Regions from separate parts of the Micromonospora sp. NPDC049230 genome, predicted to be linked through region 4. Evidence: riboswitches for the same ligand, from Rfam matches in the RefSeq annotation. Region 4 holds a riboswitch; each other region holds the start of a gene.

Region 1 (7,409 bases), on a different contig from region 4:
CTCGCCGAGCCGGGTCGGGTCAGGCGGCGGCAGCGCTGCGGCCGGGCGGGGTGGCGTGCCCGGGTTTCCCATGATGTTGCCCAGGCCGAGCAGCACATGGTGCGGCTGCACCGCCGGCACCGGTTGGCCTGACCACTGCCGGGGGTCGCGCAGTTTCCCCACCACGCCGGGGATGTCGGTCTCCCGATCGAACAGCAGCCGGGTGACACCGGCGAAGCCGGCTCCGACGGTCACCCGATAATCGTGGGTGCGCAACCAGGTGGTCACCCGTTTGACGTCGACGTCGGCGGCGAGCAGTTGCCGGGGCCGGTAGAGGATCTCCCGCCCCGGCGCGGTGTACCGGCGCACGTTCTGGTCGGCTGCCAACGCCGCTTCGAAAACCTTCTGGTAGGCATTGGCGTCCGCATCGCCAGCGACCGCCCTGCCGGGGGGCGCTACGACGCCGAACGGTGCCGCCACAGCCAGCGCGGACAGCGCCAGGACTCGCCGTCGGGACAGCCGGCCGGCCAGAGCCGGCACGGTAGGGTGGTCGGACGGCGGCACGGAACCTCCATGCTCGTGAAAGAAGCGCGCCCACCGATGATGGGCGCGGCGAATTCCCCGATCGCCAATTATTCCGAACCATCGCCGGTTGTCAATTAAGCAATCGAGCAGGACACCCATTGACGACATTCCCGCGACGGATTCTCGACATTGACTCGCGGCTGTCCGTCGTGGACTCTCTTGGGCATGCCCGACAGCACCGGTTCCGGTGCCCCGGCGGCCCAGGCGGCACTCGACGCCGTCCAGCGATACCCACCCGAGGCGATCACGATCGCCAACCAGGTTCTCGCCGGCCAGACCGCCGACGACGACGAGCGCTCCACCGCCGAGCGGGCCATCGGCCTGGCCCTGCGTGAGCTCAACGACCTGACCGGCGCACTGCGCCACCTACGCCGGGCGGTACGGGCCGCCGGCACACCCCGTACCCAGGCGCTGGCCCGGATGAGCCTCGGGTACGTGCTGGCCAACGCCGGTCGTACCGCTGCGGCGCTGCGGGCCGTGACCGCCGCGCTGCCGCAGCTCACCGGTGCCGACGCCGGCCGAGCCCGGATGCAGCGGGGGGTGGTGCTGCACTACCGCGGCCGCTATGCCGAGGCGGTGCGCGACTACGGCATCGCCATCGACATCGCCCAACGCGAAGGCGACCCACTACTGGAGGCCCGCGCCCGCAACAACCGTGGACTACTCAACGCACATCGGGGCTCCCCCGGCGGCACCGACGACGACCTCTCCCGGGCGGCGGCGGTCTTCCGCCGGCTCGGACTCGACCTCGCTGCGGCAGACGCCCGCTGGAACAGTGGCATCGCCGCCGGGCAACGGGGCGAGATCGCCGTGGCGCTACGCTGCTTCGCCGAGGTCGACGAGGAGTACCGGCGGCTCGCCGTCCCCCGTCCGGCGCTGCTGCTAGACCGGTTCGAGCTGCTGCTGTCGGTACCGCTGCTCTACGAGGCGGTCGAGGTCGCCGCCGCCGCGGTACGGGAGCTGCACCGCAGAGGAATGGCCTCGGACCTCGCCGAGGCGCTGCTCGCCCAGGCCCGGGCCGCGCTGCTCGCCGACGACCTGGACACCGCGACTGCGGCTGCCGCCCAGGCCCGGGTCAGGTTCCGGCGTCAGGGCCGCCGCACCTGGGCCGCCTTCGCCCGGCACGTCGAACTGCGCGCGGAGTTCCGCCGGGGCACCCGGACGGCGGCCCTGCTCGCCGCGATGGTGCGGACCGCCGGCCAGCTCGACGCCACCGGGTGGCCGGGCCCGGCGCTGACCACCCGCATCGAAGCCGGCCTGCTGGCCGCCGCCTCGGGTCGTGTCGACCGGGCCGTGGCCCTGCTCGACCTGGCCGCCCAGGCCCGCCGTCGCGGCACCGCCCCCCGCCGCGCCCAGGGTTGGTACGCCTTGGCCCGGTCGCGCCGGCTCACCGGGGACGATTCCGGTGCGGCCCGGGCCCTGCGCCGGGGGCTGGCCGTCCTCGACCGGCACCGCACGTCGCTCGGTGCCACGGAGTTACGGGCGCACAGCGGGACGTACGGGCAGGAGTTGGCCGCCGAGGGCCTCGACATTGCGGTCCGCGCCGGCTCCCCGGCCCGGACCCTGGCCTGGACCGAACGCTGGCGGGCCAACACCCTGCGGATGCGGCCGGCGCTGCCCCCCGACGACCCGGACCTGTTCGCGGCGCTCACCGAACTCCGGCTCGTCAGTAGCCTGCTGGAGGACACCGTGCTGGCTGGCCGGCCGGCCCACGCACTGCGCAGCCGGCAGGCCCGGCTGGAACGGCGCATCCAGGACCTGGCCCGCCGGGTGCCCGGCGGAAGCGGCGTGGTGACCCCGCCCGGCGTGGGCATGCTCGCCGGGCGGCTCGGCTCCCGCGTGCTGGTCGAACTGGTCGCCCACGGCGACCGGCTCCGGGCGGTGCTGGTCCGCGACGGCCGGGCCAGCCTGCACGACCTCGGCCCGCTCGCCGAGGCGGTGCACCTGGTCCGGTGGCACCGGTTCGCCCTGCGCCGGCTGGTCACCACCGGCGACACGCCCACCGCGCGGGCCGGGGCCGGGCACGCCGCCGCCACCCTGGACCGCCAGCTCTTCGATCCGTTGCGGCGGCACCTCGGCGACCGCCCCCTGGTGATCGTGCCGGTCGGGGCCCTGCACGCCGTGCCGTGGTCGGGGTTGCCGACCTGTGCCGGACGTCCCGTGACGGTTGCCCCGTCGGCCACCGCCTGGCTCAGTGCGGACGGGCGGCAACCATCGGCCGGGCCCTCGGTCCTGGCCTGCGGGCCGCGCCTGCCGGCCGGCCGGGTCGAGGTACGCCGACTCGCGCAGGTGCTGCCTGGGGCCACCCTGCTCACCGGTGCGGACGCCACCGCCGACGCGTTGACCGCGGCGCTGGACGGGGCCGGCCTAGTCCACATCGCCGCCCACGGCACCTTCCGCGCCGACAACCCCCAGTTCTCCACCCTCGAGCTGGCCGACGGCCCGCTGTTCGCGTACGAGTGGGAACGGGTCTCCCGGCCGCCCGGCTGCGTGGTGCTCTCCGCCTGCGACTCGGGACTGACCGCGGTGCGTCCCGGCGACGAGGTCATGGGCTTCACCGCCGTGCTGCTCGCCCTGGGCGCACGGTGCCTGATCGCCACCGTGCTGCCGGTGCCGGCCGACCCCACCACCGGGCTCATGCTGGACCTGCACCGACGGATGCGGGCCGGCATCCGCCCCGCCCAGGCTCTCGCCGACGCCCAGCAGGCCTTCGCCAGCGCCGGCGACGGCACCGCCGGGGCCACGGCGGCGGCGTTCGTCTGCCTCGGTGCCGGTTGACGCCGCGCCGATCAGCCGCATCGGCCCGCAGGCCTGTGCGGCTGTTACGCGGAACGTGCTCGAGATCGCCATCCGAATCGCCGCCATGTCGGTAACGCCACCCGCTGGTAGGCACGGCGCACTGGAGGTGCTTTGGCTGCAAGGCAACACCTCCCAGGCTGTCGACGTCTTCGGTGACGGCGAGCCGTTTTCCCTAGCCGTCGGGCCAGCGACGGCTGCCGTCGGCGACCTCGTTCTCGGCCGGAGACTGAACGGGCGTGCCGGGGCGGTGCTCATCGGCGTCGGCCAGAGCCCACTCGCCCCGATGGCCACGGTGGCGCGGCCCGGGCTCTGCGGCTACCGGGGTGCTGATCGGATCGTCACTGTCTAATCCCACCTGATGCTTGACGGATCCGTCCCAGGTGTTGCTTGACGGTTGGTCTAGGTTCTGTTGCTGACCTTGCGGGGCCGCCGCCACGCAAGATGCCGAAATCATGGCGAGGTTCGTCCCATGTTCGTCGGGACCGTTATGGTGTGCGGTGGCACGAACGTTGCGAGGTGCCCTGCGCGAGTGGGGAGAATCGGGAAGCCGGTGTGAGTCCGGCACGGGCCCGCCGCGGTGACCGGGGAGCTGCCACCCACGCGTACCAGGCGCAGCCACTGACCCTGCGGGGTTGGGAAGGCGGGTGACCAGCGTAGATCCGGGAGTCCGAAGACCGGCCTCGCGCCATCGCCCCCGCCAGGGGCACGAGCGCAGCGGGAGCCTGCCTTGTACACCGGACTCTACGAGACCATCCACCGGCGCCGGGACGTACGTGCCCAGTTCACCGGGGCGCCGATCCCCGACGAGACGTTGAACCGGGTCCTCACGGCGGCGCACGCCGCGCCGAGCGTCGGCCTCTCCCAGCCCTGGGACTTCATCCTGGTCCGCGATCCCGAGCTGCGGCAGGAGTTCCACAAGCACGTACAGCGGGAACGGGACGCCTTCGCGGCCACTCTCGACGGTGCGGCGGCGGAACGCTTCAACCGGATCAAGATCGATGGCGTACGCGAGTCGACGTTGTCGGTCGTGACCACGTACGACCCGCAGCGGGGTGGACCGGCCGTGCTCGGCCGTCACGCGATCGCCGACGCCGGCCTCTACTCGGTCTGCCTGGCAATCCAGAACCTGTGGCTGGCCGCGACCGCCGAGCAACTCGGGGTCGGTTGGGTCTCGTTCTACCGGGAGCCGTTCCTGCGCGACCTGCTCGGCATCCCGGCCACCGTCCGCCCGGTGGCGTGGCTCTGCCTCGGCCCGGTCACCCATCTGGAGCAGACGCCGGACCTGGAGCGGCACGGCTGGCGCCAGCGACGCCCGGTGTCATCGGTGATCCACCACGATCGTTGGACGACGGAGTGACCGAGTGGTTGTGGCGGCGCTCCCGCGCCAGCCACCCCGCGTGTAGCTCGGCGATGCCGCTGGCAGCCGCTCCGTCCCGCATCCATAGTGGTTGGCCGCTCGGCGGATGGGATACGCGGTCCGGACGGGCGACACTGGCGAGATGTCAGCGAGGGGACACCGACCGTGATCGCACCGTCGATCGCCGTGGAGGGCCCGGCCTGGGGTGAGCCGGGGCTGACGGCGCGTGCCGGCCGATACCCGTTGGCCGTGGAGGCACCGGTCATGGCGGGCGTCGACATCCTCGTCCCCGGCGTCTCCACGCTGAGCCACTACGCCCGCCTACTACGCCCTCTACTGGGCGCTGGCCGCCCACGCGGAGGCCACCGGCCTGGACGAACAGCGGTGCCGGTGGCTAATCCGGCGGACCGAGGTGGCGCTCGCGGTGATCTCCCGGGCCGCCGGCACGGACGTTCCGGATCCGGCGCCGGCGCACGGCGTGGACGCCCTGGCCCGGCTCGCTCCGGAGCCGGGCCGCGAGTTCAGCGTCGCCGACCGTGAGGGCCAAGCGGCCATGCTCCGCCACCGGGTTAGCGTGCCGTCAACGGACGCCGATAACGCCAAATTCGGCGCGATTGGGGCCTCGGGGGCGATTCGAAACAGCTACCAGAACGGTGATGGCCGCAGCCGCCTGACGCAGCGGCGCTCCGAGAGCCCACCCCAGCAATCGATGAGCGCGCCGTAGAGCCCGCAACCGATCAGGGCCCGCAGCACGTGCGGCTGGTCCGGCCGGCCCTTCTTAGCGGCGTTCGAACAGGTCTCGCACCTCACCGCCCACGCGAGTGACAGTCGGGTGGATGGCCTCGCCCAGAAGCCGCCCGACGTCGCGGATGTCCTGGCGGACGGCGTCGTCGCGGAACGCGTTACCGGCGGCTTCGAAGGCCTCGTTCATGACCGCTCGCAGTCGATCCAGCGCTGCCTCGGTCTGTCCGTCGTCGCTGGCCTGCTCGACATGCATCTTCAGCTTGAGGGCCAGCGCCTCGGCCCGGTTTGCTACTTCCCGCCACTGTGCCGATGACTCGCTCAGGCCCAGGCCGAGCAGCCGATCACGTCTGTCCTCTTCGTACGTCGGCATCATTCGAGTCTGCGCTCGACGCCGCCGGACAGTCAGGGTCGGACGGCCCTCTACGCTGTCTGCGACACCGCGGCGGTCGGCGACTGACACCACCACCATCTTCGGCTGCCCTCCGAGTCAGTGTGGACGCTCGCCGAGCAGCTTGGTGGCCAGCACCGCTGCCTGGGTGCGGCGTTCCAGACCGAGTTTGGCGAGCAGGCTGGACACGTAGTTCTTGACGGTCTTCTCGGCGAGGAACATCCGGCCAGCGATCTCCCGGTTGGTCAGGCCCTCGGCCACGTACTGCAGGATCCGGCGTTCCTGGTCGGTCAGACCGGCGAGCTCGCGCGGCTGCTCGACGCCGTTGCGAATGCGCTCCAGGACTCGCTGGGTGACCGCGGGGTCGAGCAGTGACTGCCCGGCCGCCACCCGGCGTACCGCGTCGACCAGGTCGGTGCCCTTGATCTGCTTGAGCACGTATCCTGCGGCGCCAGCCATGATCGCCGCGAACAACGCCTCGTCGTCCTCGTACGACGTCAGGATCAGCCCTTTGATCGTCGAATCGACAGCCCGCACGTCGCGACACACGTCGATGCCGTTGCCGTCCGGCAGCCGGGCGTCGAGCACCGCGACATCGGGCCGCAGCGCCGGGATCCGCCGGGTCGCCTCCTGCGCCAGACCGGACTCGCCGACCACCTGGATGTCACCGGCCGCCTGCAACAGGTCAACCAGGCCGCGACGGACGACCTCGTGATCGTCGAGCAGAAAGACACGGATCATGCGTCCTTCCTACCCTGCCGTGCGGCTTGACACCAGCGGCGGCACCCCTTCAGGCGGAGAGCGAGGCCACGTTCCGGCACCGGCCGGGGCCTGTCGGGCCACGGAGAGCGGCCGTTCGGCACAGCCGGAAGCGACACACGCTGCCCAGGTGGGTGAGCGAGAAGCGCGTCCGCGACGGGCTGCTCGGTTCCGATGGCGCCAGTTCCCGCCAGGCCGGTTGGTCCTGCACCAGCTAGGCCGGCGAGGGCCGGAAGACCTGCGGTGACGGGACCTCACGCTCTACCCCGCGGGCGTGGGCAATCCGAGGATCGAAGCAGGACGTGAGAGGAGCCCGCCATGGGGGCGGGCCACGGAGATCATCGCCGAACCCGACAGCACGGCATGCGGCCGGACGCTCGAGGTCGCCGCGAACGCGGCACTGGTGGTGCTCAGCAACCGCAGGCACGGCACGGGTTCGCCAGCCTGTGGCTGGGCGCGGTGAGCCAGCGGATCGCCACCCACGCACCTGCCCCGCGCTGCGCGGGTTGAGCGCGGCCGGCCGTACCGAGAAGGGAGTCACGTCATGACCACCAAGAGGATCATCGTTGGTTACGACCGGTCGACCGAGGCTAGCGCCGCCGTATCCTGGGCGTTGGACGAAGCCGCCCGCACCGGCGCCCCGGTTGAATTCTTCTACGCCTGGGACTGGCCGACCTGGGCGCCCGCGGCGTCGATGATCCCAGCGCCGGCCGTCTGGCCAGACGGCGAAATGGAGCGTTCCCTCCGCGGCGGCCTCGATGAGGCGGTGAGCGCAGCGAAGCTGAGCCACCCTGGCGT
Region 2 (7,409 bases), on a different contig from region 4:
TGCCAGGCGGCGTGGGCGAGGGCGGTACGGGCCGTGACGATGTCGGCGCGCATCCCGTCCACGTCGAACGCCGCGCACACCTCGGCGATCTGCCGCAACGCGGCGTCCGGGAGGCGTACCCCGGGAAGCCGGCGGCGCGCGGCGGCCACCTGGGCGGCGATCTCCGCGTCGGCGTCGGCCCAGCGGGCGGCGAACCCGGCCGGGTCGGCGTCGGCGGCGAGCCGGCGGCGGACCACCTCGACCCGGACCTGCGGGTCCCGGCTGGCACCCACCTCGACGGTGAGCCCGAACCGGTCGAGGAGCTGCGGGCGCAGCTCCCCCTCCTCCGGGTTCATGGTGCCGACCAGCAGGAACCGGGCCGCGTGGCTGACCGACACGCCTTCCCGCTCGACGTGGCTGCGGCCCATCGCCGCCGCGTCCAGCAGCAGGTCCACGAGATGGTCGTGCAGCAGGTTGACCTCGTCGACGTAGAGGACGCCCCGGTGCGCGGCGGCGAGCAGGCCCGGCTCGAAGGCGCGTACCCCCTCGCCCAGGGCCTTCTCCAAATCCAGTGAGCCGACCACCCGGTCCTCGGCGGCGCCCACCGGCAACTCCACGAGGCGGGCGGGACGCGTCTCGGCGGCGGGGTCGGCCGGGTGTGGGCCGTCCGGGCAGGCCGGGTCCGGCTCGGTCGGGTCACAGCCGAAACGGCAGCCGGCGACCCGGCGCACCGGAGGCAGCAGCGCGGCGAGCGCCCGTACGGCGGTGGACTTGGCGGTCCCCTTCTCACCCCGGACCAGCACCCCGCCGATCGCCGGGGACACCGCGTTGAGCAGCAGCGCCAACCGCATGTCGGCCATGCCGAGCACCGCGCTGAACGGGTAGGTGATGCTCATGCCCGGTCCTCCAGGTCGCCCTCGCTGGCCAGGTACGTGTCACGCAGCCGGTCCAGGGTGGCCGGCTCGGGTTTGGCCCACAGCCCCCGGTCGGCGGCCTCCAACAGGCGTTCGGTGATGCCTCGCAGCGCCCACGGGTTGGACTTCTCCAGGAACTCCCGGGTGGTGTCGTCGAACAGGTACGCGGCGGCCAGGTGCTCGTACATCCAGTCGTCGACCACGCCGGCGGTGGCGTCGTAGCCGAACAGGTAGTCCACCGTCGCCGCCAGCTCGAACGCGCCCTTGTAGCCGTGCCGGCGCATCGCCGCGATCCACTTCGGGTTGACCACCCGGGCCCGGAACACCCGCCGGGTCTCCTCACCCAACGTGCGGGTGCGCACGTCGTGCGGCATCGCCGAGTCACCCACGTACGCCTGCGGTGACGTGCCGGTGAGGTGGCGGACCATCGCCACCATCCCGCCGTGGTACTGGAAGTAGTCGTCGGAGTCGACGATGTCGTGCTCGCGGGTGTCCTGGTTCTTCACCGCCACCGCGATCCGGGCGAACGAGCGTTCCATGTCGGCGCGCGCCTCCCTCCCGTCCAGGCCCCGGCCGTAGGCGTAGCCGCCCCACACCGCGTACACCTCGGCCAGGTCGGCGTCGCTGCGCCAGGTCCGGGCGTCGATCAGGGGTAGCAGGCCCGCGCCGTACGCCCCGGGCTTGGAGCCGAAGATCCGGGCGGTGGCCCGCCGCTCGTCGCCGTGTTCGGCGAGGTCGGCGGCGACGTGCGCCCGCAGGTAGTTCTCCGCCTCCGGCTCGTCCAGGGCGGCGACCTGCCGCACGGCGTCGTCGAGCAGCGCCACCACGTGTGGGAACGCGTCGCGGAAGAACCCGGAGATGCGCACTGTCACGTCCACGCGGGGTCGGCCCAGCTCGGCGGTCGGCACCACCTCGATGCCGGTGACCCGCCGGGACCGCTCGTCCCATACCGGCCGGCAGCCCAGCAGCGCCAGCACCTCGGCGATGTCGTCGCCCTGGGTGCGCATCGCGCTGGTGCCCCACACGGTCAACCCCACCGAGCGGGGGTACGCCCCGGTGTCGGCGAGGTGCCGGGCCAGCAGCGAGTCGGCGAGGGCCACCCCGACGTCCCAGGCGTTGCGGCTGGGAATGGCCTTCGGGTCGACGGAGTAGAAGTTGCGCCCGGTGGGCAGGACGTTGACCAGGCCCCGGGTGGGTGAGCCGGACGGGCCGGGCGGCACGAACCGGCCGTCGAGCGCGCCGAGGGTGTTCGTCAGCTCGTCGGTGGTCCGGCCGAGTCGGGGCACCAGTTCGGTGGCGGCGAAGTGCAGCACCGCGGCGACGTCCGGGATCGGTTGTCCGGTCACCTCGGTCACCACCGCGTCGACAGTGTCCACTGCCCAGTCCAGGGTCTCCATGCCGAGGACCAACCGTCGGGCCAGGGCCTCGATCAGGTCGATCGCGTCGGCGGCGGTGCCGGCCGGCCCGTCCACCACGTCGGTCAGCGCGGTGGGCAGCGCCAGTCGTTCGCCGGGTGCCGCGAGCAGCGCCTGCTCGTCGAGGGAGTACGCGACGGCGAGCGCCTGCCGCAGGCCGGGCAGGGCGCGGGCGCCGCCCCAGATCTGCGGGGCGCGCAGCACCGCGAGGACCAGGTTGACCCGTGGCTCACCGGTGGGCGCGTCGGCGAGGATGTGCAGCCCGTCGCGGATCTGCACGTCCTTGACCTCGCAGAGGTACCCGTCGAGGTGCAGCACGAAGTCGTCGAAGTCGTCCGCGTCGGGCATCGCCTCGGCGTGCAGGTCGTGGTGCAGCTCGGCGGCGCGTACGAGGTCCCAGATCTGCGCGCGCACGGTGGGCACCTTGGCCGGGTCGAGGGCCTGCACCGTCGCGTACTCGTCAAGCAGTTGCTCCAGTTTGGCCAGGTCGCCGTAGGTCTCGGCGCGGGCCATCGGCGGCACCAGGTGGTCGATGACCACGGCGTGCGCCCGCCGCTTGGCCTGGGTGCCCTCGCCGGGGTCGTTGACGATGAACGGGTAGACCAGCGGCAGGTCGGTGAGGACCGCGTCGGGCGCGCAGTCGGCGGCCAGGCCGAGGCCCTTGCCGGGCAGCCACTCGCACGTGCCGTGCTTGCCCAGGTGCACCACGGCGTCCGCGCCGAAGCCGCCGTCCGCGACGGGTGCGGCCAGCCAGCGGTACGCGGCCAGGTAGTGGTGACTCGGCGGGAGGTCCGGGTCGTGGTAGATGGCGATCGGGTTCTCCCCGAAGCCGCGCGGCGGTTGGATCAGCAGCACCACGTTGCCGAAGCGCAGCCCGGCGAGGACGATGTCGCCGGCCTCGGTGTACAGCTCGCCGGGCGGCTCACCCCAGTGTTCCCGCATCCGCTCGCGCAGCTCGGCCGGGATCTGGTCGAACCACCGCCGGTAGGTCGGCCCCGGTATCCGGGCCTCGGCGGCGGCCAGCTGCTCCGGGGTGAGCCACTCCACGTCGTGGCCTCCGGCGGCGATCAGCGCGTGGATCAGCGCGTCGCCGTCGTCGGGCGGTGGCGCGTCGCCCAGGTGGTAGCCGGCGTCGGCGAGCGCGGCGAAGAGCCGGACCGCCGAGACGGGGGTGTCCAGGCCGACGGCGTTGCCGACCCGGGAGTGCTTGGTGGGGTACGAGCTGAGCACCACGGCGACCCGCTTGTCGGCGTTGGGCACGTGGCGCAGCCGGGCGTGGCGCACCGCGATCCCGGCGACCCGGGCGGCCCGCTCGGGGTCGGCGGCGTAGACGGATAGGCCGTCGGCGTCGATCTGCTTGAACGAGAACGGCACTGTGACGATCCGACCGTCGAACTCGGGGATGGCCACCTGCATCGCCGCGTCCAACGGGGACAGCCCGGCGTCGCTGGCCTCCCACTGCGCCCGGGTGCTGGTCAGGCAGAGCGCCTGGATGACCGGCACGTCCAGGGCGGCCAGGGCGCCGACGTCCCAGGCGTCCTCGTCGCCACCTCCGGAGGCGTCGGCGGCGACCGCGCCGCCGGCGGCGAGCACTGTGACAAGCAGCGCGTCGCAGCGGGCGAACAGCCCGAGCGGGCCGGCGCCCGTGGTCAACCCGCGCAGCGAGCCGCAGAAGATCGGCAGCGGGTTGCCGCCGGCCTTGTGGACCGCGTCCGCGAGGACGTCGACGAAGTCGGTGTTGCCGGCGAGGGCGTGCGCGCGGTAGAAGACGATCCCCACTGTGGGACGGTCCGGGTCGGTCGGGTGCTCGCCGTGCACGCCGTACGCCGGGGTGGGTGTGGGCGGGGCGAACCCCTCGCCGGTGAGCAGCACCGTGTCGGAGAGGAACCGGGCCAGGTGCGCCAGGTTGTCCGGCCCGCCCTCGACCAGGTACGCCAGCGCCTGGGTGACGACCCCGGACGGCACCGTGGAGATGGCCATCAGCTCCGCGTCGGGCAGCGCCTCGCCGCCGAGCACGACCGTCGGCACCCCGGTGCCGAGCACCGCGGCGAGACCGTCCGGCCATGCCTGTCGACCGCCGAGCAGGCGTACGACGACCAGGGCGACCCCGTCGAGCAGGGCGGGCACCTCGTCGGCGGTGACCCGCGCGGGGTTGGCGAGCCGGTAGTCGGCGCCGCTGGCGCGGGCGGCCAGCAGGTCGGTGTCGGCGGTGGAGAGCAGCAGGATGCGCACGGCAGGCTCCGGAGAGTGACGCCCTGGCCGCTGCGGAGGCGACCTGGACGAAGCGGGTGGGGGCGGCGTCAGCCGGTACGACGGCGCGGCCGGACTCGCCGACGCGGACGCCGGGGCCGGTCAGCGCCGGGCAATCGACTCAGCAGTGCCGGAAGCCAGCGACCTGGAGCGCGATACGACGATAATCGTCGATGAATGAGACGCCGTGCGTCATCGGGTCCTCCTCGGGTGTCCACGCCCTGGGGTACGTCCCGACGGCCGAAGTATCCTGGCTTCCGGATCGACGCTCTCCCCCGGCCTTCCAACCGCAGACACACGGCCGTGACTCACGAGGGGGGATCGCTCCCCGGTGACAGTGGCGGGACCGCGTCGGAATCGCACCGACTTCCTTCACTGCCGTCAGGCCGCGAATGCTGCCACACCGCCGCGCCGCCGGTCAACGCGGACCCCGGCGCAGCCCGGCCACCTCAACCACATTGACCTGCGCAAATATCGGCGGATTGGCCGGCGTGGGAGGGAGCCACGTGCTTGCGCGACTCCCTGTGGAGCTGATGTCGTAGACGATTCAGCACCCGCGCGGTCAGCCCTCGGTTACTCGTGCTCGAAGCGGCGCGGCCGGCGGGTCAACGACAGCCAGCCGAGGAAACGGGCGTGCATCTTGGCAAGGTCGGGGCGACCGCCAAGACTGAACAGGTCGTGGATCGCCTCGTTCATGCAGGACGTCAGGTAGAGGGCCAGCGCCAGCGTGTGGCCATAGAACTCCGCGACGAGATCGAGTTGCGCGCGGGAGCACGGCCACGGGGCGGCGCAGGTGCGGCACAGCCAGGCGGGGCGCATCGGCAGGTGCGGACGGGAGCGAAGACTCACACCACGACCCTGCTCACCGCAACCGCAGCCATCCATCACACCGCGTGATCCCTCGGCGGATAACTTCCATCCATCCTCCGGATGTCGTCCCGGCACCGTCATCAGATCGCTGGATATGCTGACCCTCATCCCCGGTGTGGGAAGGGAGCCGCGCGTGAGCGTTCGAACGACTGGAGCGTTCACCGTTCCCGACCTGCTGTGGGATTCCTCCGACACGCTCGACGCCCTTGCCACCCGGAACATCGCTCAGGTGTTCCGTCTCGTCCAGAAAGCCACCCGCGCCAGCCAGACAAACGTCGGCATCGCCACCGGGCTCAGTCAGGCGCAGGTCAGCGAGATCACCAGCGGCGCCCGCCGGGTCAGCAGCAATCGACGTCCTCACCCGCATCTGCACCGGCCTGTCCATGCCCCGCCACGCACGCATGACGCTCCTGCTCGGCGAACGCGACCGAACCCCGACCGAACGAAACGTCAGTGGCCTGCGGGTCGCGAGGGCGGCGCGGGACCAGTGCGCCGATGTCACCGCGATCTATTCCAGCCGGTCAGATTTCGTGGCGGAGTTGCCGCCGCACGTCCTCTTCGAGGATGCCACGGACATCCGGGCGTCCGGCCTGTCGCTCAACCTCATCTGTCAGCAGTACGCCGACAACCGTCTTCTGAAGCTCCTCGCCGCCGGCACCCGCCTCCGTTGCCTTTTCCTCGATCCGGCCGGGGAGGCGATCAGGCGGCAGGAGCGTGAGGACGACTATCCGGACGGACACCTCAGCGCGCTCACCGAACTCAACATCCAGAATCTGGCCCGCCGCATTCGTGACAGGCTCCCCGCAGGTGCCCGAGACCACCTGTCCATCGGCGTCTACGACGAGTCAATTCGCGCCAACTTACTTCTGATCGATGACCAGCTCTGCGTCGTCCAGCACTACCTACCGCGGATGCGGGGCGTCGACTGTCCGACAATGGTCATCGAACGCGGCGCGGGTCCCTCCGGCCTCTACCCGATATTCGACGAGATGTTCACCTCACTCTGGGAGCGCAGCCGCCAGCTATGACCGACTACGCCCACCTCCTCCCCCTCGCGCAGGAGGCCGTCGACCTGGCGCACGACCTGATGCGGACGCTCCAGCCCGGTGCGCTGACCTTCAAGGGTGACCGCGACATGGCTTCCGAGGTGGACTACGCCATCGAGAGGGCGGTCCGCGAACATCTGGCAACCAAGGCGCCCGACATCGGTTTCCTCGGCGAGGAGTACGGGAGCAGCGGCGACACCAGCACACTGACCTGGGCACTCGATCCCGTCGATGGCACCGTCAACTTCGTCCACGGCTCACCCCTGTGCGCGATCTCCCTCGGCCTCCTGCACGGCGCAGACGCCGTCCTCGGCGTCATCGACCTGCCGTTCCTCGGCACCCGCTACCACGCCGCCAAGGGAGACGGTGCCTACGCCAGCAACCGCCGCATCCACGCCAGCCGGGTCACCGACCTCAAGGACGCCGTCGTCGCCATCGGCGACTACGCGGTCGGCGGCGACGCCAGCCGGAAGAACACCGGGCGACTTGCCATCACCGAGCAGCTCACCCGGCACGTCCAACGGATCCGCATGCACGGTTCTGCCGCAATTGACCTCGCCTGGTTGGCTCACGGCAAGATCGACGCGTTCATCATGCTCACCAACAAGCCCTGGGACACCGTCGCGGGTGTCGTGATCGCCCGAGAGGCTGGTGCCCTGGTCGTCGACCTCGACGGCGCTCCGCACAGCGTGCACGCTGCCGCCACGATCGGTGGCAACGACCTGCTCCTACCGTCCATCGTGACGCTCGTTCAACGATCAATCGCACCTCCGGAACCCGACCAGCAAGGGATGCCGTCGCCAACCTAGTCGCAACGTTTCCTCGTCGATTGGCGTCCGTGTCGAACTGCGCCATGATCCTGAGGTGAGCAGTGACGAGGAGCCGTTGGCGGGGAACGTCACGACCGGGGTGGTGCGGATCGGCGAGACAGTTCG
Region 3 (7,409 bases), on a different contig from region 4:
GCGTGAGGTCTCCGTCGCGCAGCTCGACCGCCTCGTTCGCCCCCGTCGACGCCCCGGACGGCACGGCCGCGCGCCCGGTCGAGCCGTCGGTGAGCACCACGTCGGCCTCCACTGTCGGGTTGCCCCGGCTGTCGAGGATCTGCCGACCGCGTACCCGGCTGATTGCCGTCATCACACACTCCCTGCTCACGACGTCTTTTCGCAGCCAGACTGGCAGGAAACGGCGGCCGTGACACCGCGACGATGGACACGTTGACCCGTACCCCAGGGTGCGGGTTTAGGGTCGCGGGATGCGGGTGGGTGAGCTGGCACGACGGACCGGGACCACGGTCCGGGCCCTGCGGTACTACGAGTCGGCCGGGCTGGTCGTGCCCCGGAGGCTGGGTAACGGCTACCGGGAGTACGACCCGATCGCGGTGCGGCTGGTGGCCCAGATCCGCGAGTTGATGGCGCTCGGCCTCACCGTGGAGGAGACCCGCCCGTTCGTCGAGTCGATCGCCGGTGGTGCCGACGAGGCCGACGTGTGCGCGGCGGCGGTGGCCACGTACCGCAGCACCATCACCGGCCTCCAGGAGCGGATCGGTCGGTTGACCGCCCAGCGGGAGGCCCTGGACGCCCGCCTCGACGCGGTCGCGACCCAGGTCGTGCCCGGCGGTGACACCGTCGGTGCCGACCCCGCCGCGCTGGTCGGGACGCGCCTGCCACAGCTGTCCTTCTACGGCACCGACGGCCGCCCGGTCGATCTCGGCGCGCTCGGCGCCGGGCGCACCGTCGTCTTCGTGTACCCCCTGACCGGGCGGCCGGGTGTCGACCTGCCCAACGGGCTGTTGGAGGTCCACGGCGCACGGGGCAGCACCGAGCAGGCCGCCTGGTTCCGCGACCACCACGCGGAACTCCGCGTGGCCGGCGCGGCCCGGGTGTACGGCCTGTCCGCGCAGTCGACCGGCTACCAGCGGGAACTCGCGCACCGGTTGCGGTTGCCCTACCCGCTGATCCCCGACCCGCGGCTGACCCTTGCCGACGCGCTGCGGCTGCCCACCCGCACCGCCGGCGACATGACGCTCTACGAGCGGTTGACCCTGATCATCGCCGACGGCGAGGTCGAACACGTCTTCCACCCGATTCCGGACCCGGCGTCGCACCCGCTGCACGTGATGCGGTGGCTCACCAAGCGACGCCAGGCCCCCGGATCGGTCGCCGCCTAGCAATTGGTCAGGTGCCCGAGTCCAGTGAGCATCACGCGTCCGCATCACGGCGAACAGTTCGTCTGCCCGACTCACCGGTTCATCGATCGGCACCGCGGCACCCTCCCGCGTTCACGACGTTGGCCCCACCTGAGCTTGCTCCGGGCGAGAAACAGCCGTCCACCCGCGAGCTGGCCGATCAGTACGGCGTGCACAACTCCGCCATCAGCCGGGTCATGGCGATCCTCAAAGACCGGGAGTTGGTCGATGGCCATCCAGGCAAGGGCGTCACGTCGCGGAAGCCCAGACCTGAGCGCGCCGCTTCCTTGATCGTTTGACGAAAAGTAGCGCAGCACCGTCACGTCCAGACGGAGTGGCGACAAGCCAACCCCACACGGCCTCGTCGATCATGGAGTTGTGGTGGGTGACAAAGTGCCCGCACAGCACCAAATCAGGCACCACAACTCCATGATCGACGAGACCGGAACGCGTGGGGCGACGCGGGCCCTAGAAGTCGTCGTCGAAGGCTACGGTGCCGGCCACCCCTACCTGGTACGCGGACACCCGCCGCTCGAAGAAGTTGGACAGCTCCTGCACGTCCTGCAACTCCATGAAGGCGAACGGGTTGCTCGACCCGTAGTGCGGGGCGAGGCCGAGCTGGGCGAGGCGGCGGTCCGCCACGTGCTGGAGGTACTCCCGCATGTCGGCCAACGTCAGACCGGGCACCCCCTGGCCCACCAGGTCCTCGGCGAACTGCACCTCACACTCGACGGCCTCGGTGAGCATCTGCCGGACCTGGTCGGCGAGATCGTCGTCGAACAGGTCGGGTTCCTCGGCGCGGGCGGTGTCGACGACGTCGAACGCGAACGCCATGTGCATGGACTCGTCGCGGAACACCCAGTTGGTGCCGGAGGCGAGGCCGTGCAGCAGACCGCGGGAGCGCAGGAAGTAGACGTACGCGAACGCGCCGTAGAAGAACAACCCCTCGATGCAGGCGGCGAAACAGATCAGGTTGAGCAGGAACGTCCGCCGGTCGTCGCGGGTCCGCAGCTCCCGCAGGTCGTTCAGCGAGTCGATCCAGCGGAAACAGAACTCGGCCTTGCGACGGATCGAGGGAATGTTCTCGATGGCCGCGAAGGCGGCGAACCGCTCGGTCTCGTCCGGCACGTACGTGTCGAGCAGGTTGAGGTAGAACTGGACGTGCACGGCCTCCTCGAACAACTGCCGGGACAGGTAGAGGCGACCCTCCGGGCTGTTGACGTGCTGGTAGAGGTTGAGCACCAGGTTGTTCGCGACGATGGTGTCACCGGTGGCGAAGAACGCCACCAGGCGGCTGACCAGGTGCCGCTCGGCCGGCGACAGCTTGTCCAGGTCGGCGAGGTCGGCGTGCAGGTCGACCTCTTCCACCGTCCAGGTGTTGCGGATCGCGTCGCGGAACCTGTCGAAGAAGTGCGGGTAGCGCATCGGGCGGAGGGTGAGGTCCATCCCGGGGTCGAGCAGCATGTGCGTGGTCCTCGTGTCGGTGGTGCTCGTGTCGGTGGTGGTGTCGGCGCGGGTCACTGGCAGGCCTCGCACGACTCGGGGTTCTCCAGCGAGCAGGCCAGCGCCTCCGCGTCGGCCGCCACCGGGGCGACGACCGCGACGGTGGCCTGCTGGATCCGCGTGGCGGGGCGCGAGCGCAGGTAGTACGTGGACTTCAGCCCGGCCTTCCAGGCGTACAGGTACATCGAGGAGAGCTTGCCGATCGTCGGCGCGGCAAGGAACAGGTTCAGCGACTGCGACTGGTCGATGAACGGGGCGCGGGCGGCGGCCAGGTCGATCAGCGCCCGCTGCGGCAGCTCCCACGCGGTGCGGAACAACTCCCGCACGCCGGCCGGCAACTCCGCGATCTCCTGCACCGACCCCTCGGCGCGCTTGATCGCCGACCGGATGCGGTCGGTCCACAGACCGCGGGCCTTCAACTCGCGGACCAGGGCGGTGTTGACCTGGAGGAACTCCCCCGACAGGGTCTCGCGCTTGAACAGGTTGGACACCTGCGGCTCGATGCACTCGTAGCACCCGGCGATCGAGGCGATGGTCGCGGTCGGGGCGACCGCCACCAGCAGCGAGTTGCGCAACCCGTCCGCCGCGACCCGTTCCCGCAGCGCCGCCCAGCGCGCGGTCTGCGTACCCTCGACACCCCAGAGGTCGGGTTGGAGCTGGCCCCGCGCGGCCCGGGTCTGCGCGTACGCCGGGTGCGCGCCGAAGCGACGCGCCAGGTCGGCGGAGGTCTCCAGCGCGGTCAGGTACAACTCCTCGCTGATCCGGGTGGACAACTCCCGCGCGGCCGTGGAGTCGAACGGCAGCCGCAACGCGAAGAAGACGTCCTGAAGGCCCATCAGCCCCAGCCCGACCGGCCGCCAGCGGGGGTTGCTCGCCGCCGCCTGCTCGGTCGGGTAGTAGTTGATGTCGATGACCCGGTCGAGGAAGGTCACCGCGGTACGGACCGTGGCGCGCAGCCGGTCCCAGTCGATGCCGCCGTCGGTGAGGTGCGCGGCGAGGTTCACCGAGCCGAGGTTGCACACGGCCGTCTCGGCGTCGCTGGACACCTCGATGATCTCCGTGCACAGGTTGGACAGGTGCACCACGTTGCCGTCCTCGGCGGTCTGGTTGCACAGCCGGTTCGCGGCGTCCTTGAACGTCATCCACCCGTTGCCGGTCTGGGCGAGGGTGCGCATCATCTTCCCGTACAGCTCCCGCGCCGGGACCTGCCGCACGTGGCGGCCCTGCGCCTCGGCCTGCCGGTACGCGGCGTCGAACCGCTCCCCCCACAGGTCGGGCAACTCGGGCACCTCGTGCGGGTCGAACAGCGACCACATCTCGTCGGCCTCGACCCGGCGCATGAACTCGTCCGGGACCCAGTTGGCCAGGTTGAGGTTGTGGGTGCGCCGGGCGTCCTCGCCGGTGTTGTCCCGCAGTTGCAGGAACTCCTCGACGTCCGGGTGCCACGGCTCCAGGTAGACGCAGGCCGCGCCCTTGCGCCGGCCGCCCTGGTTGACGGCGGCGACGCTCGCGTCCAGCGTGCGCAGCCACGGCACGATCCCGTTGGACTGCCCGTTGGTGCCGCGGATCAGCGCGCCCCGGGACCGAACCCGGGAGTACGCGATGCCGATGCCGCCGGCGAACTTGGACAGGTTGGCGACCTGGGCGTAGCGCTGGTAGATCGAGTCCAACTCGTCACGCGGCGAGTCGACCAGGTAGCAGGAGGACATCTGGGTGTGCCGGGTGCCGGAGTTGAACAACGTCGGTGAGCTGGGCAGATAGGCCAGGCTGGACATCAGTCGGTAGAAGTCGACCGCCTCGTCCGGCGTCTGGGACAGCCCGCAGGCCACCCGCAGCAGCCAGTACTGCGGGGTCTCCAGCACGAGCCGGCTGGTGGGGTGGCGCAGCAGGTACCTGTCGTAGACGGTGCGCAGGCCGAAGTACTCGAACCTCCGGTCGCCGTCGGTGTCGATGGCGTCGTCAAGCATCGCGGCGTGTGCGGCGACGAACGCGGCGGTGTCGTTCCCGATCAGGCCCTCGGCGTGACCGACCCGGATCGCCGCGCTGAACGAGGTGACGCCCTGCCGACGCACCTCCTTGTCGACGTAGCCGGCGAGCAGCCGGGCGGCGAGACGGGAGTACTGCGGTTCCTCACCGATCATCTCGGCGGCGGTCTGGATGGACAGCCGGTCCAGCTCGGCAGTCGTCGCGCCGTCGTACAGGCCGCTGATCGTGCGGGTGGCGACGCGCATCGGGTCGACGTCGGTCAGGTCGTCGGCCCACCGCTCGACGGCCCGGACGATCTTGTTGACGTCCACGGATTCGGTGCTGCCGTTGCGTTTGCGGACCTGCATCGGCGTCCGCCGCAGGACCGCGTCGCCGCTTGCCGGGACTACCTCGGTGACTGTCACCACTCACTCCTCGCGAGTTCGAGACCTGATGGTCTTCGGGTGCGTGGAGACAGACACCATCGGACGCCGCGCGGGCAGGCGCGGTCAGGTGGCGTCGGCCGTCCCACGCGGCCTCGGACCGCCGCCCACCCGGGTGCGGGTGTACGGCGCGCTGGCAGGTCTTCGGACTCGCGGGCACGACCGGGCTCGCCGGTCTCCTACTGGCCGTCGCTTCCCAGACCGATTGGTGGCCCAGTGCTCATGACGGCTGTCGTTCCCACTCACCGCTGCGGGACAGTCCCGGATTCACACCGGGTTCCCTCTTGCCTCGACCGCTCGGTTGAGCGGCCGAACCAGCTGCGTCGACACCATATATAGGGACGCTGCGGTTGTCACACCCCACATGTCGGTCCCGGGCGTGTCGGCACCGTGGCTGGTGATGGTCGTCACGGGCTTGCGCCGCCCGTGCCGAACCCGGCCGGCGCGGGCCGCGCGGACGTGACATCGAGCTAGGTGCCGACATGCGGAAAGGTGTGATGTATTAAGTCTTCAGACGTAAGGATCCCTATTTATTTCCGGCCGTCAATGTCAGAATCTGAAGTGGACATCCAACCTTCCGGGAGCGCCATCCACTCTTCGCGGGCACTATCCCAATCCTGCCGACCGCGCATCAACAGACCGGGAACGACACAGGCCGTCGCGCGGCGGGGTTTCTACCAGCGCCCGAATGTCGCCACGGCCGGCACCGAGGCCCCGAACCGGGTGCGGCGGCCGGGAAGACGGCGCGCTGACGCATTCGTATCACGACAAAAACATTGGATGTCTTGGATTCATGGGTGATCGACGTCGTTGACGTGTCGGATTAACCCTCCGTATACTCCCAGAGATCATCTGATCTTTAGCCTAGCCGGGCGAGGAGCGCATGCCGCAGATCACTGCCGTCACCATCGAGGACGTCCGCTTCCCCACCTCCCTGACCGCTGACGGCTCCGACGCCATGAACAAGGACGGCGACTACTCGGCGGCCTACGTCGTCCTGCACACCGACGGCGTCGACAGCACTGGCGCGCCACTCGCGGGCCACGGTCTGACCTTCACCATCGGTCGCGGCAACGACATCGTCGTCGCGGCGGCGGTCCATCAGGCACAGCGCCTCGTCGGCGTGGACGTCGCGACGATGGCGGCGGACATGGGCGCGGTCTACCGCCTGCTCACCTCCGACTCCCAACTGCGGTGGCTCGGCCCGGAGAAGGGCGTCGTCCACCTGTCGCTGGCCGCCGTGCTGAACGCGTCGTGGGACCTGGTCGCCCGGGTCGCCGACAAGCCGCTGTGGCGGCTGCTCGTCGACATGTCCCCCGAGCAACTCGTCGACATCGCGGACCTGCGCTACCTGTCCGACGCGTTGACCCGCGACGAGGCACTGGCCATCCTGCGCGCCAAGGAGAGCACCAAGGCCGCCCGTCTCGCCGAACTCGACCGGACCGGCTACCCCGCCTACACCACCTCGGCCGGCTGGCTCGGCTACGGCGACGACAAGCTGCGCCGGCTGTGCCAGGAGGCGGTCGACACCGGCTACGGCTACGTCAAGCTCAAGGTGGGCGCCAACCTCGACGACGACATCCGCCGCTGCGCCATCGCCCGGGAGATCCTCGGCCCGGACCGCAACCTGATGATCGACGCCAACCAGGTGTGGGACGTCGGTCAGGCCATCGAGTGGGTCAAGGCCCTGGCCCAGTTCGAGCCCCTGTGGATCGAGGAGCCGACCAGCCCCGACGACATCCTTGGCCACGCCGCCGTCCGTCGCGCGGTCGCGCCCATCGGCGTCGCCACCGGCGAGCACTGCCACAACCGGGTGATGTTCAAGCAGCTGTTCCAGGCCGGGGCCATCGACTTCTGCCAACTCGACACCGGCAGGCTGGCCAGCATCAACGAGATCGTCGCCGTGCTGCTGCTCGCCGCGAAGTTCGACATCCCCGTGTGCCCCCACGCCGGCGGTGTCGGCCTGTGCGAGATGGTCCAGCACGTGTCGGTGCTCGACTACGTCGCGATCTCGGGCGATCTCACCAACCGGGTCACCGAGTTCGTCGACCACCTGCACGAGCACTTCACCGACCCGTGCGTCATCCGGGACACCGGCACGGGCAGCGGTTACGTCCTGCCCCACCAGCCCGGCTACTCCACCCGGATGCGCCCCGAGTCGGTCGAGCTCTACCGGTTCCCCGACGGCAACTACTGGACGGCGACAGACCCGACTACCGTGTCATCTCCGGAGTCGTACGTGATCGCGGGTGGGGCGGCCACCCCCGCCGGCCGG
Region 4 (7,409 bases):
TTGCCGGCCCCGGCGCAGCCGGACTGCACGTCGAGCTTGGGGCAGGTCACGTCCTTCAGCGCGGCGATCAGGTCGTGTCCACCGAAGGACCGTGGGTCGTAGCCGGTGACCTGGGCGAGCAGCGCCATCTTGCCGATCGCGCCGCCGACGGCGGAGTCGGTGCCGACGCCGAGCCACATGTCGACGGTGAACCCGCTGTCGCCGACCGCACCGCCGCCGCGCAGGAACTCGACGATCGCCCGCAGCTTGGTGTCGTCCCCGCCGGTGGCGGCGAGGGCGTACGCGCCGTCGATGCTCAACCCGAACTCGGGGAAGCCGGGGAACGACTCGTAGTACCTGCCGTCGATCAGATTGGTCGGCGCGACGAGGTAGGACACCCCCTTGACCAGGTCGGGTCGCGGACCGGCCGGCGGCGGCGAGTCGCCCAGGGTGGCCAGGTTCCTGCCGGCCAGCGCGGGCGCGGCCGCGACTGTGGCGTCCAACTCCGCGTCCGGGTTGCTCGGGTCGCGGCTGAGCCCACCGCCGGTGACGATCCGACCGACCAGGAAACCGGTGGCGGTGGCGGCCCTGTCGGCCACGCCCAGCGCGGCGAGGGCCTGTGCGGCGTACCCGGTGAAGTAGGTGTCGGTGAACCCGGCGCCGGTGTAGGGCTGGTAACCCCCGTCGGTGTCCTGCGCACCGGTCAGAAACGCCTTGGCCGAGCCCAGCGCCGCGTCCTGACCACCGAGCCGGTGCAGCGCCAGGACGGCCAGCGTCGTGGCGGCGAGGTCCGGATCGCAGAACTCGCCGGGGGCGAGCCACCGGTCGCCGAAGGCCCCGGTGGCGCACTGCTGCGCGGTGAGTCGGGTGACGGTGGCGGCGGGCGGGGTGACGCCGGCCCGCTTGAGCGCGAGCAGCGCGCTCGCCTGGGCCATCGGCCCGGGCGCTCCGGCGAAGTCACCGGCCGCGGCACAGCCGGCGTCGGCGTCGGTCGCGGTGCAGACCCGGTCGGTGAGTGTCGTGATCAGGTCCCGTCCGCCGAAGGCGCGGGGATCACCGCCGGTGCTCGTCGCCAGGAGTGCGAGGTTGGCGACGTTGGCGGTGTGGGGTGCGGCGGACTCGCCGTTCGGGAAGATCGCCGCGTCGACGTGCGTCCGGAGGTAGTCGACGATCTTCGTGCGGGTGCCGTCCTGCCCGCCGGTCGCGGCCAGGGCGGTGGCGACGGCGATCGTCCGGGAATAGTCGACCCACCCGTAGTCGACGTGGTCACCGTCGGTGAGCTGCTCCACCAGGTAGCTTCCGACGGCCTCGACCTGGCCTTCGGTCGGCCGCGCCGGGTCGGTCGGCCCGGCCGTCGTGGTCGGACTGGGAGTTGGCGTCGGGGCGGGCGTCGAGCCGCTCGCGCGCACCGACGCGGGGGTGAAGCTCGGCGCCCCGGTCGTGCCGCCGATGTCGGTGCCGCCGAAGACCCATGCCTCGACCTCACCAGGGCCCGGCCGCTGGGACATCGCGCCGAGCGGGCTGTACGTCCACTGGTCCTGCCCGGCCGGGGCGATCCAGTAGGACCAGTAGGCCGTCGCCGGCGGGGTCAACTGGCACGCCTCGTCGGCGGGCGCCGGGCGTTCGGCACCGGCGTCGAAGGCGGGTGAGCCGATCCGGCAGATGAACCCGGGCCCGTCGTGGACGGTGCCGGTCGTGGTGAAACCCGCCTCGTGCAGCAGGTCCAGACCGGTGGTCGGGGTGGCGTCGCAGCCCCGCAGCAGCGGCCCGCTCCACGCCCCGAAGTCGACAGCGACGATCGCACCCTGGGTCGGGGTGCAGGAGTCCAGCGGATCGGCGATCGCCGCACGGGTCGGCACCACGAGCGCCGCCGCGCCCAGCGTCACCGCGGCGACCAACGCCAACCAGGCGGTGGGAACACGCGACATGCGACTGACCAGTGGGGACATGACGACTCTCTCGGGGGTAGCGGCGCAGGCGCGGACGCGGACCCCGAGGACAACGGTCCCGGAAACCTGGCTCCGCGCCGTGTACCTCGACGGCGCTGCGGTGCACTATCCAGCCAGGTAATCCGACTCGTCCCGAAAAACGGGACCTACGGCTGCGGGCCAGCGCCGGACTTTGACCGGCTTCCCCTGACTGCTGGATCGCGGCCATCGGACCACAGTCGCGACCGCGCCGTCAACGTGAGCCTGTGTCACGTACCTAACAGCGCGCGGTAGGAGCTTCGTCCCATACGGTGACCGCGTCATCGCGTGGGGGAACCCGGTGGAAATCCGGGGCTGACGCGCAACGGTGAGGACGGTCCGCCGTCCCGAGCCCGACTACCCGCGTGGTGACGCAGCACCTGCGGTTTCCGTCCCACGCGCCCTGCGGCCGGCCCGCCCCGCCCCGCCGGCTTCCCTGCCGGGCTCTGGGTCGAGGCAGTCGTGCCCCGTACCCCCAAGGAGTCCGATGTCCTCGCGCCTTTCCTCCGGCAGTCGCCGGAGACCTCTCGTGTCAGTCCCCGCCGCCACGCTGATCGCCACCGTCGTCGCGGTCACCACCGGCGCCGCGCCGGCGGCCGCGACCTCGACGCCCGCGCAGATCGCCACCGCCAGGACCAACGGCGTCTCCTACCTGCGGACACTGCAGGCGGCCGACGGCAGCTACGCCAGCGGTGGGCTGTCGAACGAGTGGGCGTTCAGCGCCTTCGCCCCCGCCGGTGTGGCGGCCGTCGACGTCTACCCGTCCGGCGACACGACGAAGAACGCCCGCACCGTCTACCGCAACCAGCTCTCGGCCGCGTCCTGGCCGAGCGCCTCGCCCGTCGTCACCGACTACGAGCGCGGCGTCCTGAACGCCTACGCGGCCGGCATCGACCCCGCCCGGGTCTCCCCCACCCGTAACCTCATCGCCGACACCATCGCCTACTGGCAGACCGGCTCGCCCGGCTACTACGGCCCGCCGGCCAACGTCAACGGCACCATCTTCGCCACCCTCGCCCTGGCCGGAGCGAAGACCCAGACCGGTGCCGCCCGCGTGCCGCAGGCACTGCTCGACCTGTCGGTCACCCGGATCCGCAACAACCAGCACAACGACGGCGGCTGGACCTTCAGCCAGGCCGAGGGGAACGCGACAGCACTCGCCTCGCCCGGCGACATCGACATGACCGGTGCGGCCATGGCCGCGCTCTGCGCCGCCGGGGTTCCCCACACCGACACCGACATCGTCCAGGCGAAGAACTTCCTCAAGGGCAAGCTCGTCAACGCCTCGGGTGCCTTCACCTCGATGTTCGGCGTCAACACCGACTCCAACGCGTGGGCCGTCTCCGGGCTCAACGCCTGCGGTATCCCCAGCCAGGGCACCGACTTCACCACCACCGCCGGCAAGACCCCGATCGACTTCCTGCGGGCGCAGCAGCTGACCGGTGGCGGGTTCAAGTACCTGACCACCAACACCACCCCGTCGGCGTACGCCTCCATCGACGCGGTGCGTGCCCTGGCCGGCGCGGGCTACACCGCCGCTCCCCCAATCCCCGTCACCTCCGGCGCCCCCACCTGGGTCGCGGCGAGCGGATTCACCCCGGGCACCGCGACGCGGCTCGCCGTGATCATCGACAACGGCAGCGGCAGCATCCAGCCGTGCGCGGTCACGCTGACGCCGACCGCCGCCACCACCACCCTCGGCGCGGTGTTGGACGCCGCCATCGGGTCGGCCGTCCCCAGTGGCTGCGTCACCGCACTCAACCCGACCAGCGGCACCGGCACCATCACGTCGATCAACGGCCTGGCCAACGGTGGCTCCGCCACCTGGAAGGTGTCCCGGGACGGCGGCACCCCGGCCACCGCGACCCGCGGCACGACAGTGACCGTCGGCGACACCATCCACCTGCGCTACGGCGTCTGACCGCCGTTCGGGTACGGACGTGGCCAGCGGCGGCTTACCGGCCGCCGCTGGCCACCCATCCGGGGGTTGGCCGGGTGACGGTGACCGTGTCGACGACGTGGACAAGCGGTGCTCATCAGCATGACGCGCAACGTTGGTAATTGCCAAAGATGTGCAACTGTGCCACCGTGATGATCAACGGTTGCGGCGCTGCGCCCACCCGACCAACGACTCCTTCCCACACCACAGGAGCCCGGATGCGTCCGACCCTCCGACGCCTCGTGGCGTCGACCGCGGCGGCGGGCATGCTCGTCCTCGCCGGCTGCTCGGCCCCGGCCACCCCCGACGGCTCCACCGGCGGCGCGACGCTCGTCGTCGCCACCTCCGACGAGCCGGACGCGTTGAATCCGGTGCTCAACTACGGCGTCGACGGCGCCGCGCTGATCTTCGACGGCCTCGTCAGCCGGGACGACGACAACCGCCTCGTCGCCGGTCTGGCCACGGCGTTGCCGGAGCTGTCACCCGACGGGCGCACCGTGACCGCGAAACTCCGCGACGGCGTGCGGTTCCACGACGGCACCACGCTGACCGCCCAGGACGTCGTCTTCACGTACCAGGCCGTCCTGGACCCGACCGTCGACTCGACGCTCCGCTCCGACCTGGACATGGTGGAGTCGGTGACCGCGCCCGACGCCGCCACTGTCGTGTTCCGGCTGCGCTACCCGTACGCGCCGTTCCTCCAGCGGCTCACCCTCGGCATCGTGCCGGCCAAGCTGCTCGGCGGGCAGGACATCAACACCGCCGGGTTCAACCGCAAGCCGGTCGGGACCGGGCCGTACCGGGTCGAGTCCTGGACGCCCGGTGACCGCCTGGTGCTGACGGCCAACGAGCGCTACTTCGGTGGCCGGCCGAAGAACGACAGGGTGGTGGTCGCGTTCGTCGCCGACGACAACGTCCGCGCCCAGCGGATGCGGGCCGGCGAGTTCGACGCCGCCGAGCTGCCGCCGAAGCTCGCCTCCGGTTTCGACGCCGACGCCGCGTACCAGGTGCAGCGGGTGCCGACCGCCGACTACCGCGGCGTGATGCTGCCGACGGGCAACCCGGTCCTCGCCGACCCGGCGGTCCGCCGGGCGCTCCACCTGGCCGTCGACCGGGCCGCGATGGTGTCCGGGCTCCTCGGTGGCGCCGGCGAACCGGCGTTCGGCCCGATCCCCCCGACCTCCGAGTTCGCCGATCCCTCGATCGTCGGCAGGCCCACCGCCGACCCGACGGCGGCCGGAGCGCTGCTCGACGCGGCCGGCTGGGCCCCGGGTCCCGGCGGGGTACGCGTCAAGGACGGCCGGCCGGCCCGGTTCACGCTGATGTACCCGGCGAGCGACACGCTGCGCAAGGACCTGGCCCTCGCCGTCACCGCCGACGCGAAGAAGATCGGCATCCAGGTGACCCCGGCCGGGCTCACCTGGGACGCCATCGACCCGCGAATGAAGTCCGACGCTCTGCTGATGGGCTACGGCACGCCGTTCGACCCGGACTTCGTCTCGTACAAGCTGTTCGGCTCGCGGTTCGCCGGGCAGGGTTACTTCAACCCCGGCTCGTACCGCTCCGAGGTGACCGACCGGGCGCTCCAGCAGGGCCGCGACCAGATCGACCCGGCCCTGCGCAAGGCCGCGTACGCGCAGTTCCAGAAGCAGCTCGCCGCCGACGTGCCGTGGCTGTTCCTCACCTACCTGCGGCACACCTACGTGCTGAAGTCCTCGGTGCGGGGCGTGGCTCCCCGGGTCGAGGCACACGAGCACGGGGTGGCGAACAGCCTCTGGTGGAACATCGACACCTGGACCCGGTCGTGACCCGCTCCGGCCGCCTGGCCGGTGCCGGCGCGGTGGTCCGGCGTCGGCTTCTCGTCGCCGTGCCGGTGCTCGCCGCGACAAGCATCGGGATGTTCGCCCTCGGCGCGGCGTCGCCGGTCGACCCCGCGAAGCAGTACGCGGGCGCTGCGGCCTTCACCGCCAGTGAGGAGAACCTGGCCCAGCTGCGCGCCAACTGGGGCGTCGACGACCCCCTGCCGGTGCAGTACCTGCGCTGGATCGGCAACCTGGTCCAGGGCGACCTGGGCTGGTCGACGAGTCGACACGAGCCGGTCGCCTCGGTGCTCGCCGCCCGGGCCGGCTGGACGCTGTTGCTGATCGGCGTGGCCCTCGCCCTGGTCCTGCTCACGAGCCTGCTGCTGGGCGCGCTGGCCGCGTACCGCAGGGGTGGGGTGTTCGACAGCGCGTTGCGGACGGCGGCCTACGCGGTCGAGTCGATGCCGGTGTTCTGGCTGGGCCTGGCCGCGATCGCCGTGTTCGCGCTGGCCCTGGGGTGGCTGCCGGCGGGCGGGCTCACCGACGTCACAGCGACCAGCACCTCCTGGTCGGATGTGGCGCACCACCTGATCCTGCCGGTCGGGGTGTTGGCGGTGTCCCAGGCGCCGTGGTTCGTGCTGTTCGTCCGGGACGCGGTCGCGGAGAGCCTGCGTGACGACCACGTGCTCGCCGCGCGGGCGCGGGGGTTGCCCGGTCGGACGGTGCTGTTCGGGCACGCGCTGCGGACCGCGCTGCTGCCGTTCCTCACCCTGGTCGGCACCCACCTGCCGGAGTTGGTCGGCGGGGCGGTGCTCGTCGAGACGGTCTTCTCGCTGCCGGGCCTCGGCGCGGTCACGGTCGCCGCGGCGCTGGGCAGCGACTTCCCGTTGCTGGCGGCGATCACGCTTGTCACCACCGCTGTGGTGCTGGCCGCGAACCTCGCGACCGACCTCGCCTACGCCGCCGCCGACCCGAGGGTACGACTCGATGGCTGACCTCGCCGCCGGACCGGCGCTGCTCCGGATCACCAGGGCCCGGCTGCGGCTGCGGCCCGGCCAGGCCGGTGTCGTCGCTGCCGGCCTCGTGCTCCTGGTCGCCCTCGTCGGTTCGCTGCTCGCCCCGCTCGTCTGGCCGCTGGACCAGAGCGCTGTCGCGCTGGACCAGACCCGCCTGTCGCCGTCGGGGGCGCACCTCGCCGGCACCGACGACCTGGGCCGGGACGTGGCGCACCGGGCCGTCTACGGGCTGCGGGTGTCGCTGCTCGTCGGCGCTGTCGCCGCGCTCGTCGCCACAGTCCTCGGCGGTGTGGTCGGCGGGATCGCCGGCACGCTCGGCGGGCGGGTGGACCGCATCCTGATGCGGATCGTGGACACCATCGCCGCGATGCCGCACCTGCTGTTGGGCATCTTCATCGTCGCCATGCTGCGCCCCAGCCTCGGTGCCGTGATCGCCTCGGTCGGGCTCACCCACTGGCTGTCCACCGCCCGCATCGTCCGATCCGAGTTGCTGAGCCTTCGGACCCGACCGTTCGTCGACGCCGCCATCGGCGGCGGCGCCGGTCGGCTGCGGGTCCTCAGGCGACACCTGCTGCCGCACGTCCTGCCCCGGCTGGCGCTGGCCACCACCCTGATGATCCCGCACGCGGTGTGGCACGAGACCGCCCTGTCCTTCCTCGGTCTCGGCCTGCCGCCGCACCTCGCCTCGCTGGGCAACATGATCAAC

Evidence for each region. Region 4 has a riboswitch for cobalamin ahead of AB0A95_RS11435 (hypothetical protein). Riboswitches for the same ligand answer to the same signal wherever they lie in the genome.
Region 1: linked by a shared signal. The riboswitch ahead of bluB (5,6-dimethylbenzimidazole synthase) and the one ahead of AB0A95_RS11435 (hypothetical protein) in region 4 are both predicted to bind cobalamin.
Region 2: linked by a shared signal. The riboswitch ahead of cobN (cobaltochelatase subunit CobN) and the one ahead of AB0A95_RS11435 (hypothetical protein) in region 4 are both predicted to bind cobalamin.
Region 3: linked by a shared signal. The riboswitch ahead of AB0A95_RS33180 (ribonucleoside-diphosphate reductase subunit alpha) and the one ahead of AB0A95_RS11435 (hypothetical protein) in region 4 are both predicted to bind cobalamin.

The regions. Positions count from the first base shown of each region.
Region 1 is NZ_JBEZCZ010000020.1:1,966-9,374, forward strand. It holds gene AB0A95_RS18205 (S8/S53 family peptidase) at 1-543, opposite strand, end outside; gene AB0A95_RS18210 (CHAT domain-containing protein) at 730-3,342, shown strand; gene AB0A95_RS18215 (hypothetical protein) at 3,332-3,712, shown strand; cobalamin riboswitch at 3,861-4,061, shown strand; gene bluB (5,6-dimethylbenzimidazole synthase) at 4,091-4,720, shown strand; gene AB0A95_RS18225 (hypothetical protein) at 5,133-5,444, shown strand; gene AB0A95_RS18230 (hypothetical protein) at 5,499-5,834, opposite strand; gene AB0A95_RS18235 (response regulator transcription factor) at 5,952-6,593, opposite strand; gene AB0A95_RS18240 (universal stress protein) at 7,156-7,409, shown strand, end outside.
Region 2 is NZ_JBEZCZ010000008.1:141,876-149,284, forward strand. It holds gene AB0A95_RS10295 (VWA domain-containing protein) at 1-875, opposite strand, end outside; gene cobN (cobaltochelatase subunit CobN) at 872-4,540, opposite strand; cobalamin riboswitch at 4,802-4,931, opposite strand; gene AB0A95_RS10305 (hypothetical protein) at 5,132-5,407, opposite strand; gene AB0A95_RS10310 (DUF5919 domain-containing protein) at 5,830-6,456, shown strand; gene AB0A95_RS10315 (inositol monophosphatase family protein) at 6,453-7,283, shown strand; gene AB0A95_RS10320 (phosphotransferase) at 7,387-7,409, shown strand, end outside.
Region 3 is NZ_JBEZCZ010000068.1:17,773-25,181, forward strand. It holds gene eno (phosphopyruvate hydratase) at 1-172, opposite strand, end outside; gene AB0A95_RS33165 (MerR family transcriptional regulator) at 291-1,205, shown strand; gene AB0A95_RS33170 (GntR family transcriptional regulator) at 1,217-1,522, shown strand; gene AB0A95_RS33175 (ribonucleotide-diphosphate reductase subunit beta) at 1,692-2,687, opposite strand; gene AB0A95_RS33180 (ribonucleoside-diphosphate reductase subunit alpha) at 2,741-5,059, opposite strand; cobalamin riboswitch at 5,252-5,468, opposite strand; gene AB0A95_RS33185 (enolase C-terminal domain-like protein) at 6,018-7,409, shown strand, end outside.
Region 4 is NZ_JBEZCZ010000009.1:165,058-172,466, reverse strand. It holds gene AB0A95_RS11440 (prenyltransferase/squalene oxidase repeat-containing protein) at 1-1,907, opposite strand, end outside; cobalamin riboswitch at 2,023-2,155, opposite strand; cobalamin riboswitch at 2,208-2,330, shown strand; gene AB0A95_RS11435 (hypothetical protein) at 2,476-3,867, shown strand; gene AB0A95_RS11430 (ABC transporter substrate-binding protein) at 4,104-5,693, shown strand; gene AB0A95_RS11425 (ABC transporter permease) at 5,663-6,682, shown strand; gene AB0A95_RS11420 (ABC transporter permease) at 6,675-7,409, shown strand, end outside.